Regions from separate parts of the Salinivibrio sp. IB868 genome, predicted to be linked through region 1. Evidence: riboswitches for the same ligand, from Rfam matches in the RefSeq annotation. Region 1 holds a riboswitch; each other region holds the start of a gene.
The links. Region 1 has a riboswitch for thiamine pyrophosphate ahead of thiB (thiamine ABC transporter substrate binding subunit). Riboswitches for the same ligand answer to the same signal wherever they lie in the genome.
Positions count from the first base shown of each region.

Region 2: another riboswitch for thiamine pyrophosphate. It lies ahead of thiC (phosphomethylpyrimidine synthase ThiC); the one in region 1 lies ahead of thiB (thiamine ABC transporter substrate binding subunit).
Region 3: another riboswitch for thiamine pyrophosphate. It lies ahead of thiD (bifunctional hydroxymethylpyrimidine kinase/phosphomethylpyrimidine kinase); the one in region 1 lies ahead of thiB (thiamine ABC transporter substrate binding subunit).

Region 1 is NZ_MUEW01000007.1:58,494-63,873, forward strand. Features, by position in the region: gene leuC (3-isopropylmalate dehydratase large subunit) at 1-236, shown strand, start outside; gene leuD (3-isopropylmalate dehydratase small subunit) at 246-848, shown strand; gene BZG20_RS09060 (DUF547 domain-containing protein) at 995-1,786, shown strand; TPP riboswitch at 1,825-1,926, shown strand; gene thiB (thiamine ABC transporter substrate binding subunit) at 1,970-2,965, shown strand; gene thiP (thiamine/thiamine pyrophosphate ABC transporter permease) at 2,971-4,560, shown strand; gene thiQ (thiamine ABC transporter ATP-binding protein) at 4,554-5,258, shown strand; gene BZG20_RS09080 (GGDEF domain-containing protein) at 5,325-5,380, shown strand, end outside.
Region 2 is NZ_MUEW01000003.1:569-5,948, reverse strand. Features, by position in the region: gene BZG20_RS03530 (thiazole synthase) at 1-634, opposite strand, end outside; gene thiS (sulfur carrier protein ThiS) at 637-834, opposite strand; gene BZG20_RS03520 (HesA/MoeB/ThiF family protein) at 818-1,585, opposite strand; gene thiE (thiamine phosphate synthase) at 1,569-2,237, opposite strand; gene thiC (phosphomethylpyrimidine synthase ThiC) at 2,234-4,210, opposite strand; TPP riboswitch at 4,304-4,403, opposite strand; gene crcB (fluoride efflux transporter CrcB) at 4,460-4,840, opposite strand; tRNA gene BZG20_RS03500 (tRNA-Trp) at 4,987-5,063, opposite strand; tRNA gene BZG20_RS03495 (tRNA-Asp) at 5,212-5,288, opposite strand; rRNA gene rrf (5S ribosomal RNA) at 5,348-5,380, opposite strand, start outside.
Region 3 is NZ_MUEW01000015.1:47,545-52,924, forward strand. Features, by position in the region: gene BZG20_RS14535 (EAL domain-containing protein) at 1-1,092, shown strand, start outside; TPP riboswitch at 1,147-1,247, shown strand; gene thiD (bifunctional hydroxymethylpyrimidine kinase/phosphomethylpyrimidine kinase) at 1,309-2,163, shown strand; gene BZG20_RS14545 (potassium channel family protein) at 2,279-3,304, opposite strand; gene BZG20_RS16275 (methyl-accepting chemotaxis protein) at 3,479-4,579, shown strand; gene BZG20_RS14555 (homocysteine S-methyltransferase family protein) at 4,660-5,380, shown strand, end outside.

The DNA of each region.
Region 1 (5,380 bases):
AAGAAGGGCTGGATGTGATTTTCCGTGACGCTGGCTTTGAGTGGCGCTTGCCCGGCTGCTCGATGTGCTTGGCGATGAATAACGATCGCTTAGGCCCCAAAGAGCGCTGCGCCTCCACCAGCAACCGTAACTTTGAAGGCCGCCAAGGCCGTGAAGGTCGCACCCACTTGGTCAGCCCTGCGATGGCCGCCGCCGCTGCTATCGCCGGTCATTTTGTCGACGTTAACCAATTATAAGGAGGCCTTATGTCAGGCATACACACTCACACCGGCATTGTTGCCCCATTGGATGCGGCGAACGTCGATACCGACGCGATTATCCCTAAACAGTTTTTGCAAAAAGTCACCCGTACTGGCTTTGGTCAGCACCTTTTTCACGATTGGCGCTTTTTAGACGATGCGGGTAACCAGCCTAACCCCGAGTTTGTGCTCAATCAAGCGCGCTACCAAGGGGCGAGCGTGTTACTCACCCGCGAAAACTTTGGCTGTGGCTCATCCCGCGAACATGCTCCCTGGGCGCTGGATGATTACGGCTTTAAAGTGATTATCGCTCCCAGTTTTGCCGATATTTTCTATGGCAACTGCATCAATAACCAAATGGTGCCGGTGACCCTTGAAGAAGGCCAAATCGATGCTTTATTTGCGTATGTGGACGAAAATGAAGGCGCAACGGTAACCCTGGATTTGCCCGCCCAAACCATCCGTGCCGGTGAACACTGCTTTAGCTTCCAGATGGATGATTTTCGCCGTCATTGCTTGTTGGAGGGGTTAGATAGCATTGGCCTCACGCTTCAGCACGACGCTGACATCTCGCGCTTTGAGCAGCGCATCCCGGACTTTTTGTCGTAAGTCCCTGCTTTAGCCCACGCCACCAATAAGCGCGATCTTCTTCGCGCTTATTGGTCCCCCCCACTTTTTTCCATTCACCATGAAACCAACAACGCATTCGCTTGGTCTAGTCTGAAAAGAAGGCTTGCTGAAAATAAGGACGGGCAATGCAAAAACGTTTAATACTTCTATTCTGTTTGGTTTTTCCGCTGTTTAGCCAAGCGGCCCCCAAAGTAGAGTATTGGGCGATGTGGGATGCGCATAACCCTGACAGCCAGGCGACCTTCACACATCACAGCTGGCAAGTATTACTGGATAAGTATTTGCAACCTCAGGGGCAGCACACCTTATTTAACTATGCGGCGGTCACCGAGGCTGACAAGAAGGCTCTCGATCATTACATCCGCATGCTCACCGCGCGCGACCCTCGCACGCTGACCAAAAACGAGCAATACGCGTATTGGGTCAACCTTTACAATGCGGTCACGGTGACGCTGATTTTGGAGGCCTATCCAGTCCGTTCGATCACCAAACTCGGTGGGTTATTTAGCTTTGGGCCTTGGGATGATGAAGTGGTCACGGTGGCAGGTGAGCCGCTTACCTTGAATGATATTGAGCACCGTATTCTGCGCCCGCTATGGCAAGACCCGCGTACCCACTATGCAGTCAATTGTGCCAGTTTAGGCTGCCCAAACCTGCAACCCAAGGCCTTCCAAGCAAACGCGCTTGAGGCGCAGCTCGAGCAAGCCGCCTACACCTTTATTAACAGTGACAAAGGCGTAAGTCAGCAAGGCAATCAGTGGCGGCTTTCTTCTATCTATAAGTGGTTTGAGGCTGACTTTGGTGGCGATAAGCAAGGCGTGATCGCTCACATAAACCAGTATCGCGATATTCCATTGCCACAAGAGGTAACATTGGAATACGACTACAACTGGGACCTTAACCAACTCGGCAACTAAAAGGCTTGGTTAACCCTAAGCCAATCAGTACAATGGCCTCGTACTCATTGGGGAGCCTCACGGCTGAGATTGCGCACCGCGCTAGACCCATCGAACCTGATCCAGCTAACACTGGCGTAGGGATTGAGACTTGATGTTGCCATCAACTTGCCTCAACACCCACGCCCAACTTAGGAGCGTGCTGTGAAAGTTTTTACCTCTGTTCTCACTCTGGTTGCTTTATCGCTATTATCACTGGGTGCCCGTGCCGCGGACCCACTGACCGTGTACACCTATGACTCCTTTATTGCTGAATGGGGAGCAGGGCCTAAAATTAAGGCGAAGTTTGAACAGCAATGCGATTGCCAACTTGAATTCGTCTCTCTTGATGATGGCGCCGCCTTGCTCAATCGCCTGCGCATTGAAGGGGAAACCACCAAAGCCGATATCGTGCTGGGTATGGATACCAATTTAATGAAAGAAGCCGAGCGTAGCGGCATTGTCGCCGAGCACGCGGTCAATACTAAGCGCCTGCAAGTGCCTGGTGGTTGGGATAACAACTACTTTATCCCCTACGATTACGGCTACTTTGCCTTTGTGTATGACACCACGCGTTTACTCGATCCGCCCAAAAGCCTCAAAGCCTTGATTGAGGAGCGTGACGACATCAGTGTGATTTACCAAGATCCGCGCGTATCAACAGTGGGCCAAGGCTTAATGCTTTGGATCCAAAAAGTGTATGGCGACAACAATCAACAAGCATGGCGCGAATTGGCTGACAACACCATCACAGTGACCAAAGGTTGGACCGAAGCGTACAACATGTTCCTTAACAAAGAAGCCGACATGGTGCTTTCTTACACCACCTCGCCAGCCTATCACCTGGTTGCCGATGATGACGACCGCTTTGCCGCCGCCATGTTTGAAGAAGGTCACTACATGCAAATCGAAGTGGCCGCTAAATCAGCCTATACCGATCAACCGGAACGTGCAGACGCGTTTTTACAATTTATGCTCAGTGATGCGGCTCAGTCTGTGATCCCAACCACTCAGTGGATGTACCCGGTTACTGATGTCAACTTACCTGACGCTTTTTATACCTTAGACAAGCCGGAAGAAAGCTTGCTATATCAACCTGATGAAGTGATGGGTAACCGCCAACAATGGGTACGTGATTGGCAAACGGCGTTGGTTGAATAACCTTCATGCTCAACCCCTCTCGAACCTGGCCGGGCAGTATGGCGGCCAGCCTGGTTGTGGCTTTGATTGGCAGCGCGCTATGGGCGCTGTTCTCTCACAGCCACGACCTAGCGCTCACCGCGTTGTGGCAAGATACCTATCTGCGCCATGTCACCTACTTTAGCTTTAAGCAGGCCACTTTATCTGTGGTGCTCAGCGTTGGGCTTGCGATACCCGTCGCCCACGCACTGTCTCGCCGACAGTTTCCAGCCAAGGCATGGCTACTTAAGCTATTCGCCATGACCTTAGTACTACCGGTATTGGTGGGTGTGTTTGGCTTGGTTGCCATCTATGGCCGCAGCGGCTGGATTGCGCAAGCCTTTGCGCATTTTGATGTGGCTATGCCGTTTTCTATTTATGGCTTAAGCGGCATTTTGCTCGCTCATGTGTTTTTTAATCTGCCTTTTTCTGCCCAACTCATGGTGCAAGCTTTAGAGGGGATCCCCGCTGATCAGCGTCGTCTCGCTACCCAGTTAGGACTTAAGGGCTGGCAACGTTTTAAGCACCTAGAATGGCCGTATTTACGCCAAAGCTTGCCCCATATCATCGGGCTAGTGTTTATGTTGTGCTTTACCAGCTTCGCCACCGTGATGGCACTGGGTGGCGGACCGAAAGCTACCACAATAGAGTTGGCCATTTACCAAGCCATTCATTTTGATTTCGATTTACAAACAGGTGCTGTCCTTGCGCTGTGGCAAATGCTGTTGTGTGGCGCCATCGCATTTACCGTGCAAACGTTAACGCGCCCGCTGCCGAGTACGCCCAGTGAAGTACTGCCTCTTCCCGCCTCTTTGGATAGCCGTGCTGCCAAATGCTGGGACAGTCTATGGATTGGTCTCGTTTTGCTACTGGTGTTACCACCACTGGGTGTGGTGATTGCTCGGGGGCTGAATCCCAGCGCATTAGCTGTGCTCAGCGATAGCGCACTGTGGCAGGCAACACTGCACTCACTGGCCATTGCCTTTGGGGCAACCAGCTTTGCCTTTGTGCTCGCAGCCGCAGTGATCCTCGCTAGCCGCCACTGGCGGTTGCATGGGCGCAAAAAACAGGCGGATGGGATAGAAACCCTCGGGGCGATTATTTTGGTGGTACCGAGTATTGTCCTCAGTACCGGGCTTTTTTTGCTGTTTCGCCAATTTAGCGACGTATTCAGCTTGGCGCTGTGGCTGGTGATGGCCGTGAACGCCCTGATGGCCCTGCCTTATCTCATCAAAGTACTAAGTGCTCCCGCGTTTCAAGTTGCCCAGTCTTACCATAATCTGTGCGCCACCTTAGGCGTAAGGGGCATCACCCGTTTACGTCTGATTGAGTGGGACTGTTTACGTGCACCTATTGCACGCGGTGTCGCAGTGAGTTTTGTGTTATCGATGGGCGATCTCAGTGCGATTGCCCTATTTGGCAGCCAAAACTTTCAAACTCTGCCCCTGTATTTATTCCGCTTAATGGGCAGTTACCAAATGGAAGCCGGCGCTGCCGCGGCGATGCTGTTACTGCTCACAAGTTTGGGGTGTTATGCCCTGCTTACGCGCCTTATTCAATGGAGACAAGCATGCTGACGCTTTCTAGTGTCCACTATCGTTACCAGCAAGATTGGATGACCTTTGATGCCAAAATAGCGCCGGGGGAGATTGTGGCTGTGCTCGGCCCCAGCGGCGCGGGTAAGAGCACCTTATTATCCTTGATTGCCGGATTGATTGCCCCAGATAGTGGCGAGATTGCTATTAATGGCAAGCCAGTGACAACAACCCCAGCGCACCAACGCCCCTTGTCTATCTTGTTTCAAGAGCACAACGTCTTTACCCATTTGTCGGTATTCGACAATATGGCGATAGGTTTATCACCATCACTGAAGCTAACCGCCTCCCAGCGTGACAGCATCCACCGTGCGGCCCACGCCGTCGGTTTAACAGACTATCTGTCACGTCTACCTGGGCAACTGTCGGGCGGCCAACGCCAGCGCATCGCGTTGGGTAGAAGCATCGCACGCAACCAACCCTTATTGTTGCTCGATGAGCCCTTTTCGGCACTCGATCCTGCGCTAAAAAAGGACATGCTGGCACTGGTCAAGCGTACCGCCCAAGAGCAAGGCACAACGGTGGTGATGGTGACTCACCATCCCGAAGACGCCCAAGCCATCGCCTCTGAGTTTCTTTATTTGGATAACGGGCAAGTCCGCCTGCATTGTCCTGTCGAAACCCTCGAGACCCCACCCGCGATAATGCAAGGTTACATGGGCAAGACGGACGAAGAGTGATGGGTGGCGCCACTTGGATTGACTTCTATACTAAGGAAAACACGGAAGATTCCAAGGAGGCGCCCAGTGGCCGCCAGCAGCATAAAAATCCTCGACTCCATTGTCGATTTCACCGCTAAAAC
Region 2 (5,380 bases), on a different contig from region 1:
CGCCGGCGGTGGCAATCGCGGTGTTCACCAAGACGGCATCGGCGCCCCGCTCCATCGCTAACGCCGCATCTGACGGTGCACCAATGCCGGCATCAATGATCACCGGCACGCGAGCTTGCTCGATAATGATGTCGAGAAACGCCATTGAGGCTAGCCCTTGGTTGGAGCCAATCGGTGACCCAAGGGGCATCACCGCCGCGCAGCCCACCTCTTCCAAGCGCTTACACAGCACAGGATCAGCATGACAATATGGCAGCACCACAAACCCCTCATCCACAAGGGTTTTCGCCGCTTGAAGGGTTTCAATCGGGTCAGGCATCAAATATTTGGGGTCGGGGTGAATCTCCAACTTCACCCAGTGCGTTCCCAATGCTTCTCGGGCAAGACGCGCGGCAAAGACCGCTTCTTGCGCATTCTTCGCTCCCGAGGTATTGGGCAGCAGGTGCACACCTAGCTCGCGCAGCGGGGTTAAAATATCATCTTGTATGGCATGGACATCGACTCGCTTTAGCGCCATGGTGACCAGTTCAGTACCACTGGCCGCCAGTGACTCGGCCATGGTCTTGCGACTAGCAAACTTGCCGGTGCCGGTTAACAGCCGAGATGAAAACGTCGTATCCGCAATGGTTAACATGATTATCCTCCGGCAATCGCTTGAAAGACCGCCAAGCTATCGCCAGCGGTGAGTGACGTGGATGACCAAGCATCACGCGCAATAATGGTCTGATTTAGCGCCACTGCGACTGATTCGGCCGGCACCTTCATCTCCTCAATCAATTGCGCGACAGTTGTGGCATTGACCTCTGTCGGCGTGTCATTAATGGTTAACTGCATCGCTTACCTCCCGCTTTGGCTGACAAACCGCACAATGCGGATCCACGGGCAGCGAAAAGTGCTGCCATGTCATGGTTTGTCCATCCAGTCGTGACAAGCGATTGGTCCTGACCGCCTGCCCTAATAACAGCTTTATTGCTTCCAGCGCTTGCGCGGTGGCCATCATGCCGACCACAGGTCCCATTACCCCAGCTTCAGCGCAGCGTGTGGGTTCAGAAAGCGTCACGTCTGCGAAGGCGCACGCATAACATGCGCTATGCGGTTGATAAACCAATAACTGGCCTTGCCAACCGATCGCCGCCGCGCTCACCAAGGGTGTACCAGCCTCTACACAGGCTTGATTGACTGCATGGCGAGTGGCGAGATTATCACTGCAATCGAGAACCACATCCGCCATCGCTACTTCAAGCGCCAGACGCTCACCTTCTAGATAGGCATTGATGGCTCGGCACTGGCAATGTGGATTCAGCGCGACCAAGTTAGCGGCTAGCGACGCGGCTTTATCGGTGCCGATTTGCGCCTCCTGATACGCCACCTGACGCGCCAAGTTAGATAGCTCAATGTGGTCCGAGTCAGCAATCGCTAACTGACCCACGCCAGCGCCTGCAAGATAGAGGCCCGCGGTGGTTCCAAGCCCACCGGCACCGACCATCAACACGCGCGCATTGCTAAGTGCCTGCTGCCCGCTCTCTCCGACTTCTGGCAGCATGATTTGCCGGCTATAACGCAGGTATTCACTGTCCGATAACATCGCGCTCTCCTTGCTGTCTGGATGGATTAAGACAGCGATTAAATGCGTCAATGCGCGCCGCTAAATCAGGCGCTTGCGTCACGGCACGGACCACCGCAATGGCGTCCACGCCGGTGCGCCAAACGTCAGGGGCTCGGTTGAGATCAATACCGCCAATCGCCACCGTCGGGAAGCGGCCATCCACAGTCGCCACCTGCTGCGCTAACGCAGAAATGCCTTGTGGCGGCTCGGCGAGCTGTTTGGTGGTAGTGGGAAAAATATGGCCGATGGCGAGATAACTGGGCGAGAGCGCAATCGCTGCAGCAAGTTGTTCGGGACTGCGTGTCGATACGCCAAGGCGCACGCCTTGCCGCGCAAGTCGGTCAAGATCCGCCTCTTGTAAGTCTTGCTGGCCCAGATGAACGCCATAGGCGCCAGCTTCAAGCGCAAGCTGCCAGTGATCGTTGATAAACACCTGCGCATGGTGCGTGCGGCCCAAAGCCACCGCGCGCTGTACCCAGTCTGCCAATTGTGGATGGGCTGGCTGCTTCACACGCAGTTGTACGGTTTTCACCCCCAAGCAAAGTAAGCGTTCAAGTAAATCCACGTCGTCTACCACCGGATATAATGGGCCTATGCCTTCCGACATAGGCGCAAACGGGGTCAGGCTCATGATTCCACCTTATCGCTGTCGCTTATCTCAGCGCCTTGTTGTGACGAATGATGGGATTTTTGCAGGTAGAGTTCACTGCCCTTTTCTCGAAACTCTTGCGATTTTTGCTGCATGCCTGCTAACGGGTCTTCCAGCATGGTGACATCAATCGCTTCGCCCGCAGCGGCATAGCCATTTTCTTTGGCGTAATCGCGGACTTCTTGGCTGATTTTCATAGAGCAGAATTTTGGCCCACACATGGAGCAAAAATGCGCGACCTTGCCCGACTCTTGAGGCAGGGTTTCATCGTGATAAGCACGCGCCGTCACCGGATCTAAAGCAAGGTTAAACTGATCTTCCCAGCGAAATTCAAAGCGCGCTTTGGAAATGGCGTTATCCCGCACCTGCGCGCCCGGATGTCCTTTGGCTAAGTCGGCGGCGTGTGCGCACAACTTGTAGGTGATAAGCCCAGTTTTAACATCCTCTTTATTGGGCAGACCCAGATGCTCTTTAGGCGTGACATAGCAAAGCATCGCACACCCAAACCAACCAATCATCGCCGCACCAATCCCAGAGGTGATGTGGTCGTAACCCGGCGCGATATCGGTAGTCAGCGGGCCTAAGGTATAGAAAGGCGCTTCGTGGCAATGGGTGAGCTGCTCGTCCATGTTCTCTTTGATCATGTGCATGGGCACATGGCCAGGGCCTTCAATCATCACCTGCACATCGTATTCCCATGCCACCTTGGTTAGCTCGCCTAGGGTACGTAGCTCACTGAACTGGGCTTCGTCGTTCGCGTCAGCTACCGAGCCCGGGCGTAATCCATCGCCTAACGACAGCGATACATCATACGCGGCACAAATTTCGCAGATTTCGCGAAAATGGGTATAGAGGAAGCTTTCTTGATGATGCGCCAAGCACCATTTGGCGATAATCGAACCGCCACGCGAGACAATCCCAGTCACGCGATTGGCAGTCATGGGCACATAGTGCAAACGCACCCCGGCGTGAATGGTAAAGTAGTCGACCCCTTGCTCGGCTTGCTCTATCAAGGTATCGCGCATCACTTCCCAAGTCAGGTCTTCGGCAATGCCATTCACTCTCTCAAGCGCCTGATACATAGGCACAGTGCCAATCGGGACTGGGCTATTACGTAAAATCCACTCGCGAGTTTCGTGGATATTGCGTCCGGTCGATAAATCCATCACCGTATCCGCGCCCCAACGGGTCGCCCACACCAACTTTTCGGTTTCTTCCTCAATGGAGGAGCTCACCGCCGAGTTACCAATATTGGCATTCACTTTCACGAGAAAGTTACGCCCAATAATCATCGGCTCCGCTTCTGGGTGGTTAATGTTGGCCGGAATAATCGCACGCCCTTCAGCAACTTCTTGGCGCACAAATTCGGGAGTGATGTTTGAGGGTAAATGAGCGCCAAAGCTTTCTCCTGGGTGCTGGCGATTTAGCTGCTCTTCACGATACTGCTGGCGCCCCATGTTTTCCCGGATAGCGATAAATTCCATCTCTGGGGTGATAATGCCTTGGCGTGCGTAGTGAAGTTGGGTCACACATTGGTTAGGTTTCGCCCGACGGATAGGCGGTAAGGCACTAAAGCGAAGATCATCTAAGGTTTCATCACTGAGGCGGGTCTGCGCATAGTCTGAGCTCACTGCACCAAGAAACTCTGTATCGGCACGCTCATCAATCCAGGCTTTGCGCAGTGGCGCTAAGCCTTGGTAAATATCGATAGCACTCTGTGGGTCAGTATAAGGCCCTGATGTGTCATAAACCCGAATGGATTCATTGGCTTCATACTGCGGATTGTCTTTACTGCCACCCACAAAGGTCGGAAACAAATGGATCTCTCGCATCCCTACGCGAATATCGGGTCGCGATCCCTCGACATAGACTTTTTCCGAGTTGGGGTAGGTTTGCGCAGAGAGAGAATCGATAAAAGATTTGGCCTCAAGACGGGCCTGTTTACGGGTCGACATAGCATTACTCCGGTGTTCATTATGGGAATTAATGCTTGCCGGAAAACGCTGAATTGAGATGTGAGCAAACTGGCAGACGCGTACGGCCTGTGATCTGATGCATCTCTTGTTCCCTTCGCTGGTCCTAACCAGATCAGGTTCAACGGATCCCACTTGATGTGGTCTCAGCCAATTGGCACTCCGACAAGTTCAACGCCAGTATAAGAAATCACCGCCGCAACAACAAGCGACGTAACACGATGTTTTCACTTAACCGGTAATGCGTCCTAGCAGCCAAGCCCCCATCGCGGCCGCTCCCAAGCATAACGCAAGGTTGAGACCCACGTTTAACAAGGCTTTCACCGTCTCACCATGTTGGAACAGCATCAAGGTATCTACTGAAAAGGTCGAGAAGGTAGTAAATGCGCCCAAAAAACCAATCGCAACCAGTTGGCGCCAAGGCACCGGAGCAATCACCTCTTGACTCATCGCCGCTAAAAAGACGCCCATCGCTAATGACCCGAGTACATTTACTATTAAGGTACCGTATGGGAATGCACGACCAAGCACCGCAACGCTCCACTCTGATACGAGAAAACGCGAGGATGCCCCTAATGCGCCACCAAGCCCTACCCACAATATGCTTACCACAGGGTTGCTCCTTTCGATTGGTAAAAAGTCATCATACCGCGACATGTGAACAAGAAACAGGAGGAAGAAAAAGGCTAGAGAGGTGTGGTTGCTACCACAGAGAGTAGATACAAAAAAAGCACCGACAATGTCGATGCTTTGGTATTTGGCAGGGGTAGAGGGATTCGAACCCCCAACACGCGGATTTGGAATCCGCTGCTCTGCCAATTGGAGCTATACCCCTGTAGATAGGTGCCTATTGTAGCGATCCCGCGACAAATTACCACCACCAATTACTCTTCAGACGTTTGATCGCTTATTTATAAAGCAAATCTTTCCCAGAAGCTCAATAACAAAAAAACCCTACTAAATTTAGCAGGGTTTCTAAGTAGTGGCGGAGTGGACGGGACTCGAACCCGCGACCCCCGGCGTGACAGGCCGGTATTCTAACCAACTGAACTACCACTCCGCACCAATGCTGTATGACTAAAGACTTATATCTCTTGGCTTTAATCAATTGTAATCAAAGCCTGGCGATGTCCTACTCTCACATGGGGAGAC
Region 3 (5,380 bases), on a different contig from region 1:
CGCTCGCATCGAGTGGGGGTTTGGGACAGCTCGAGACTGGTGATGCTGATAGAGGGAGACGGTAAAGAGGCGGCGAAAAAAGCAGCGAGGATTCACCGACTCATCAGTGGTCATCATACCCTCGAAGGGCGACTGATGTTCTTGCATTGCCATATAGGGATCAGCCGTGCTGACTCGGAAAGCGCCGATGTGCCGCAGTTGTTTCGCCAAGCGATCCTGGCTATTCCGACCGATGATCAGGCTGTCGGTGAGTATCAGCCCGAGCTAGACAGTAAAGCGCAGCGAGAGCACTTGATACGTACTGAGCTTGGCTCGGCCTTGCAAAGCAATCATCTCTCCTTGGTCTATCAACCTAAATGGCGGCTTGATGGGGGTCTGCTGGTGGGCGCAGAAGCACTACTGCGTTGGCAGCATCCAACCCTAGGGGCGATAAGTCCCGCCGAATTTATTCCCATTGCCGAGCGCAGCGCCGATATGATGCAACTTGGCGATAAAGTACTGGCGATGGCACTGGGGGCGGTGGCGCAATGGCGCGTACAGGGCCTGACTGACGAGCACTTTCATCTGTCAATCAATGTCTCTGCCCAGCAACTCCGTCATGGTTTTGCCGAGAGTGTGTTGGCTCGCTGCCATGCGACAAACACGCCGCCGGCGATTATTCAATTGGAAGTCACGGAATCGGCACTGATTCAGCAAATCTCGGTGGCATTGCGCGAGCTACAACAGCTGCGGGATGCCGGGATGCATATCGCGTTGGATGACTTTGGCACCGGTTACAGCTCATTGAGTTACCTTAAGCAACTGCCGGTAGACTGGGTTAAACTCGACCGCAGTTTTATTCAAGATTTGGCCACCAACGCCAGTGACAAACACTTGGTGGGTAGCGTGATTGAGTTAGCCCATGGCTTTGGTCATGGTGTGGTTGCCGAAGGGGTGGAAGAAGTCAGCCAGCAGCAGGTGCTACAGACAATTGGCTGCGACCAAGTGCAGGGGTTTTTATATGCACGGCCGCTTATCCAAGATGGATTCGAACAACTGCTTAAAACCGCCCAACAAGGCAATACGACCATTAACCATTACGAGAATGTGTAAACGCGCCATCAGAAACATCAGACTTGCGCTTTATCATTAAGGTTTATATTCTGACCGTGTTAGTCGGGGAGCAAGTGATTGCTGAGACTGCGAAAGCAGGACCCGTAGAACCTGATCCAGTTAGCACTGGCGGAGGGAACTGACACGTTCAGCACACGAAGTGGCGCATTCTGGCGCGCTTTGTCTCCTTCCGCCCCTGATGATTAAGGGGCCATTATGAACCTATCTCCACCTGTTATTCTTACCATCGCTGGCTCAGACAGTGGTGGCGGTGCCGGCATTCAAGCCGATATTAAAGCGATTTCAGCCACTGGCGGTTATGCGTGCTCGGTGATCACCGCGTTAACCGCACAAAACACCTGTGGTGTTGAGGCCGTCTCGGCGGTTGATCCTGGTTTTGTCCGTGCCCAGTTAGAGGCCGTTTTGTATGATATGCCGGTGCGTGCAGTGAAAATTGGTATGCTCGCCAACCAAGCGGTTATTCGCGAAGTGGCCGCCGTGCTGGCGCGATCGCCTCACTTACCGGTGATTTTAGATCCCGTGATGGTAGCCACCAGCGGCGATCCTCTGTTGGATGAACACGCCATGACAGCGCTGATTGAAGCGCTGATCCCGCGAGCAACCGTGCTCACCCCCAACCTGCCTGAGGCGGCGCGATTAACCGGTCAGCCTGTCCCCACCTCCATTGAGCAAATGCATGCGTTAGTTCCAGCCCTACGTCGGCTAGGCTGTCCTTATGTGATGCTCAAAGGCGGGCATTTACATCACGCCCCTGAAAGCGTGGATGTGTGGATTAGCCAAGATACCTGTCAAACCCTGAGCGCCCGTCGGGTTGAAACCGTTAATACACACGGCACAGGCTGTTCACTGTCTGCGGCGATGGCCTCTTATTACGCGCAGGGAATGACGCCCATTGAAGCCGGGCGGGCGGCTAAGCAGTATTTGACAGAGGCTTTAGCGCATAGTCAGCAGTTAAAGGTGGGAAGAGGCGCGGGGCCTGTGCATCATTTTTACGCCTACCCAGTCGAAGCGTGTCATTCTGATGCACAAGAAACCTCGGTGGTCGAATAGACCGTTTTTTCGCGAATAGGGCACGTAAAGCCAGTCCGTTGCCTCCATCTTGGCGGCGGCGGACTGCTCCGGAAGGGTTAATAGCCAGTGTCGCGTGTGATAAATGGTGCCCGAATCACGCCGCCGACCAATGCGGTAAACGTTCAGCGGCAATATAGAAAAGGCGATCGCCGGGGGCGACTTCGGTTTGCAAGCTGGGGTTAAGGGTAATGCCTTCACCTTTGTCGATACCAATTAAGGTTGTATCGTATTCATGCTTTAACTGATTGAACAAGGTACCCACATCCGTCGTGCTCGCGTTAGTCGGGTAGCGCGCACAATACTGTGTCATCCCTTGTGCGGTACTCAACAACTCGTGATGCAACTGGCTGGAGCCCGGATCAACAGCGGCTTTCGCTAGCATTTCTACGGAAACAGACGGTACACATTCTGCGTGTGGATAGTGTTGTTTGAGTATTTGGCTCAGCGCGTCGTCTTGAAAGTAGGCGAGCAGATGCGCTGACGGATTTTTATGCGCGCAGAACAGGGCCGCTGATAGGGTAATATCGTCTTCTGGGTTGTCGATAATAATGCTCGAAGCACTATCAATCCCCGCACGCGCAATCCCCTCTGCATCGGTAAAGCTGGTGACGCGCACAAATTCCACCTCGCCGGGGAGCGGATTTTCCATTTCGGGACGTACGCAAAGCACAATCGGACGATCGCCATGCACACCGCTTTGTAGTAGACGAATGAGCTGAATGGTGCGTTGACCATTCCAGCCCAACACCAGAATATGATTTTTCACAGTAAGACTCCGTTTTCCTTGTAATCCACGTCGCCAATAATCCACTAAGGCACTGGTCACATGCCCAATCACAACGGCGAACAGCCCTAGCCCACCGGGAATAATCCAAAAGGCGGTAATCCACTGTCCTGCTTCTGTTGCGGGCGAATAATCGCCATAGCCGACAGTGGACGCGGTGACCATCAAGTAATAGACATAGCGGCCGAGTGACTGGGTCATCTCTGTTTCACCGGCGCCGTGTAAAAGTAGCCAGCCAATCCCGCCATAGGCGAGTACCACCAACCCCAAAATACGCCCGTCTAAATGCGCGAAGTGGCTGATAATCCAACGTTTAAAAAGCAACCAAAAGGTCATAGCGTTTCGCTCATTTGCTGCAGAAGGGTCAGTATGGCGGTAATTTTTATAGGTTTACAGTGTAAATCAAACGATTGGCGCAAAATGGATCACATTTCGCTTGGCTCATCATACATCGCCAATATTAAGCGTTAAAATATTATAAAAAGCTTAATTACTTAATTGGGAGTCAGCGTGTTTATATCTCGTCGTCAACTTGAACAAGAGCAGCAAAAACAAGTCGCTCTGCAGCAAAAAATTGAGCAGATCAACCATACCATCGACGCGCTGAATGCAGAGAAAGAGGCATTGCAGGCAGAGTTAGCCACCGTAGAGAAAAAACGCCAAACGGGAAAAGCCATCGACGCCAACTTGTGCCACTTCGGTGACTCAATCAATGCGACGCAATCGTCTCTGGCCACCTTGGCAGACACCATCAACGGTGAAAAAGAACGGGTAACGGACGTGAGCCATCAGGCGGCGTCGTGTGCCGAGCAAGTCAACGATCTTGCGCGTCACGTGCAGTCCTTATCCGCGCAATGTCAGCAATCGTCGGAAGCGATTCGTTCGCTCGACCAGCATGCCCAAGAGGTGAGCGGTATTGTGAAGTTGATTCGCGATGTCGCCGATCAAACCAACCTCTTAGCCTTAAACGCAGCGATTGAAGCGGCACGTGCCGGTGAGCAGGGTCGAGGGTTTGCGGTGGTCGCCGATGAAGTGCGTAGCTTATCAGAACGTACAGCCAGTGCCACGCAAGATATCACCCAGCTGGTCGAGAAGATTCGCGCTGGGAGTGGGCATGCTTGCACACTCACCGATCAGCTTGCCAGTGACGCGATTGAATATAGCGAGCAAGGCCAACAGGTGGCCGATGCCATGGCCACACAAAGTGAACAAGCGCAGCACAGTCGTACCACTATTAAAGCCTCTGCGCTGCGTGCTTTTTGTGAACTGGCTAAACTTGACCATATTAGCTTTAAATTTGCGATATACCGCGTCGTGCTGGGTGAAGACAGCATGACCGCGGACGATGTCACCGATCACACCCAATGCCGTCTCGGCCAATGGTATGAACAGGGTGAAGGCCAGCAATATTTCGCGCAGTTGCAAACGTTTAAAGCCATTGCCGCGCCTCACGAGCAAGTGCATACCCACGCGAAAGCAGCGGTGGCAGCGTTTCATGCTCAGCAACCCGAGCAAATGGTCACTGCATTAAAAGAGATGGAAAGCGCCAGTATGACGGTGATTGATAAGCTTGAACATCTCGCGATTGAGGGCAGTGAAGAGGTAGCGTAACAACGGGGTGTTAAATCGATAAGCACATGGTAACCTCAAGCTAAACCAAGGATAAATGGCCGAAGGAGGCTGAAGTTACCATGACATCGATAGCGTTACTCGATGGCGGCCTAGGACAAGAAATTTATCAACGTGGGCCGGATGTGAGCTCGAAGCTTTGGTCGGTCGCGGTGATGTTAAAACATGCCAATATTGTTAAAGACGTGCACAAAGACTTTATTCGTGCCGGTGCGAAAACGCATACCCTGAATACCTACCCAGCGACCCCCACGCGTCTGGCCAAAGCGGGATTGAGCGATAAAATAGACATTATTTACCAAAAAGCCTTCGAAGCGCTGCAGCAAGCGGTGGATGAGACAAGCGCCGATGTTGATATTGCCGGCTGTTTGCCGCCGCTGGTGGGCAGTTATCTCGGTCAGCCGCAACGCAGCTTTGAAGACATGAAAGCGGAATTTTCGCACATCGCCCGCTTGCAACCTCACGTGGATGTGTTTTTAATCGAAACCATGACCAACACCCTTGAAGCGCGTGCAGCGTGCGCCGCCGCCCGTGAGCAAGGTAAACCGTTTGGGGTTGCGTTTCGGTTAGAGCCTAATGGCGCACTCCGCTCTGGCGAGTCGCTAGAGCAAGCCATGCACGCGGTCACTGAATATGCACCGACAGCAGTGATGCTCAATTGCTGCGACCCAGAAGTGCTTACCACGGCGATGCCAAAGATGGCGACCCAGGCCGACATTGTGGGCGGCTATGCCAACGCGTTTAAATCGGTAGAAGACATGGCCAAAGGCAGCAAAGCCGATG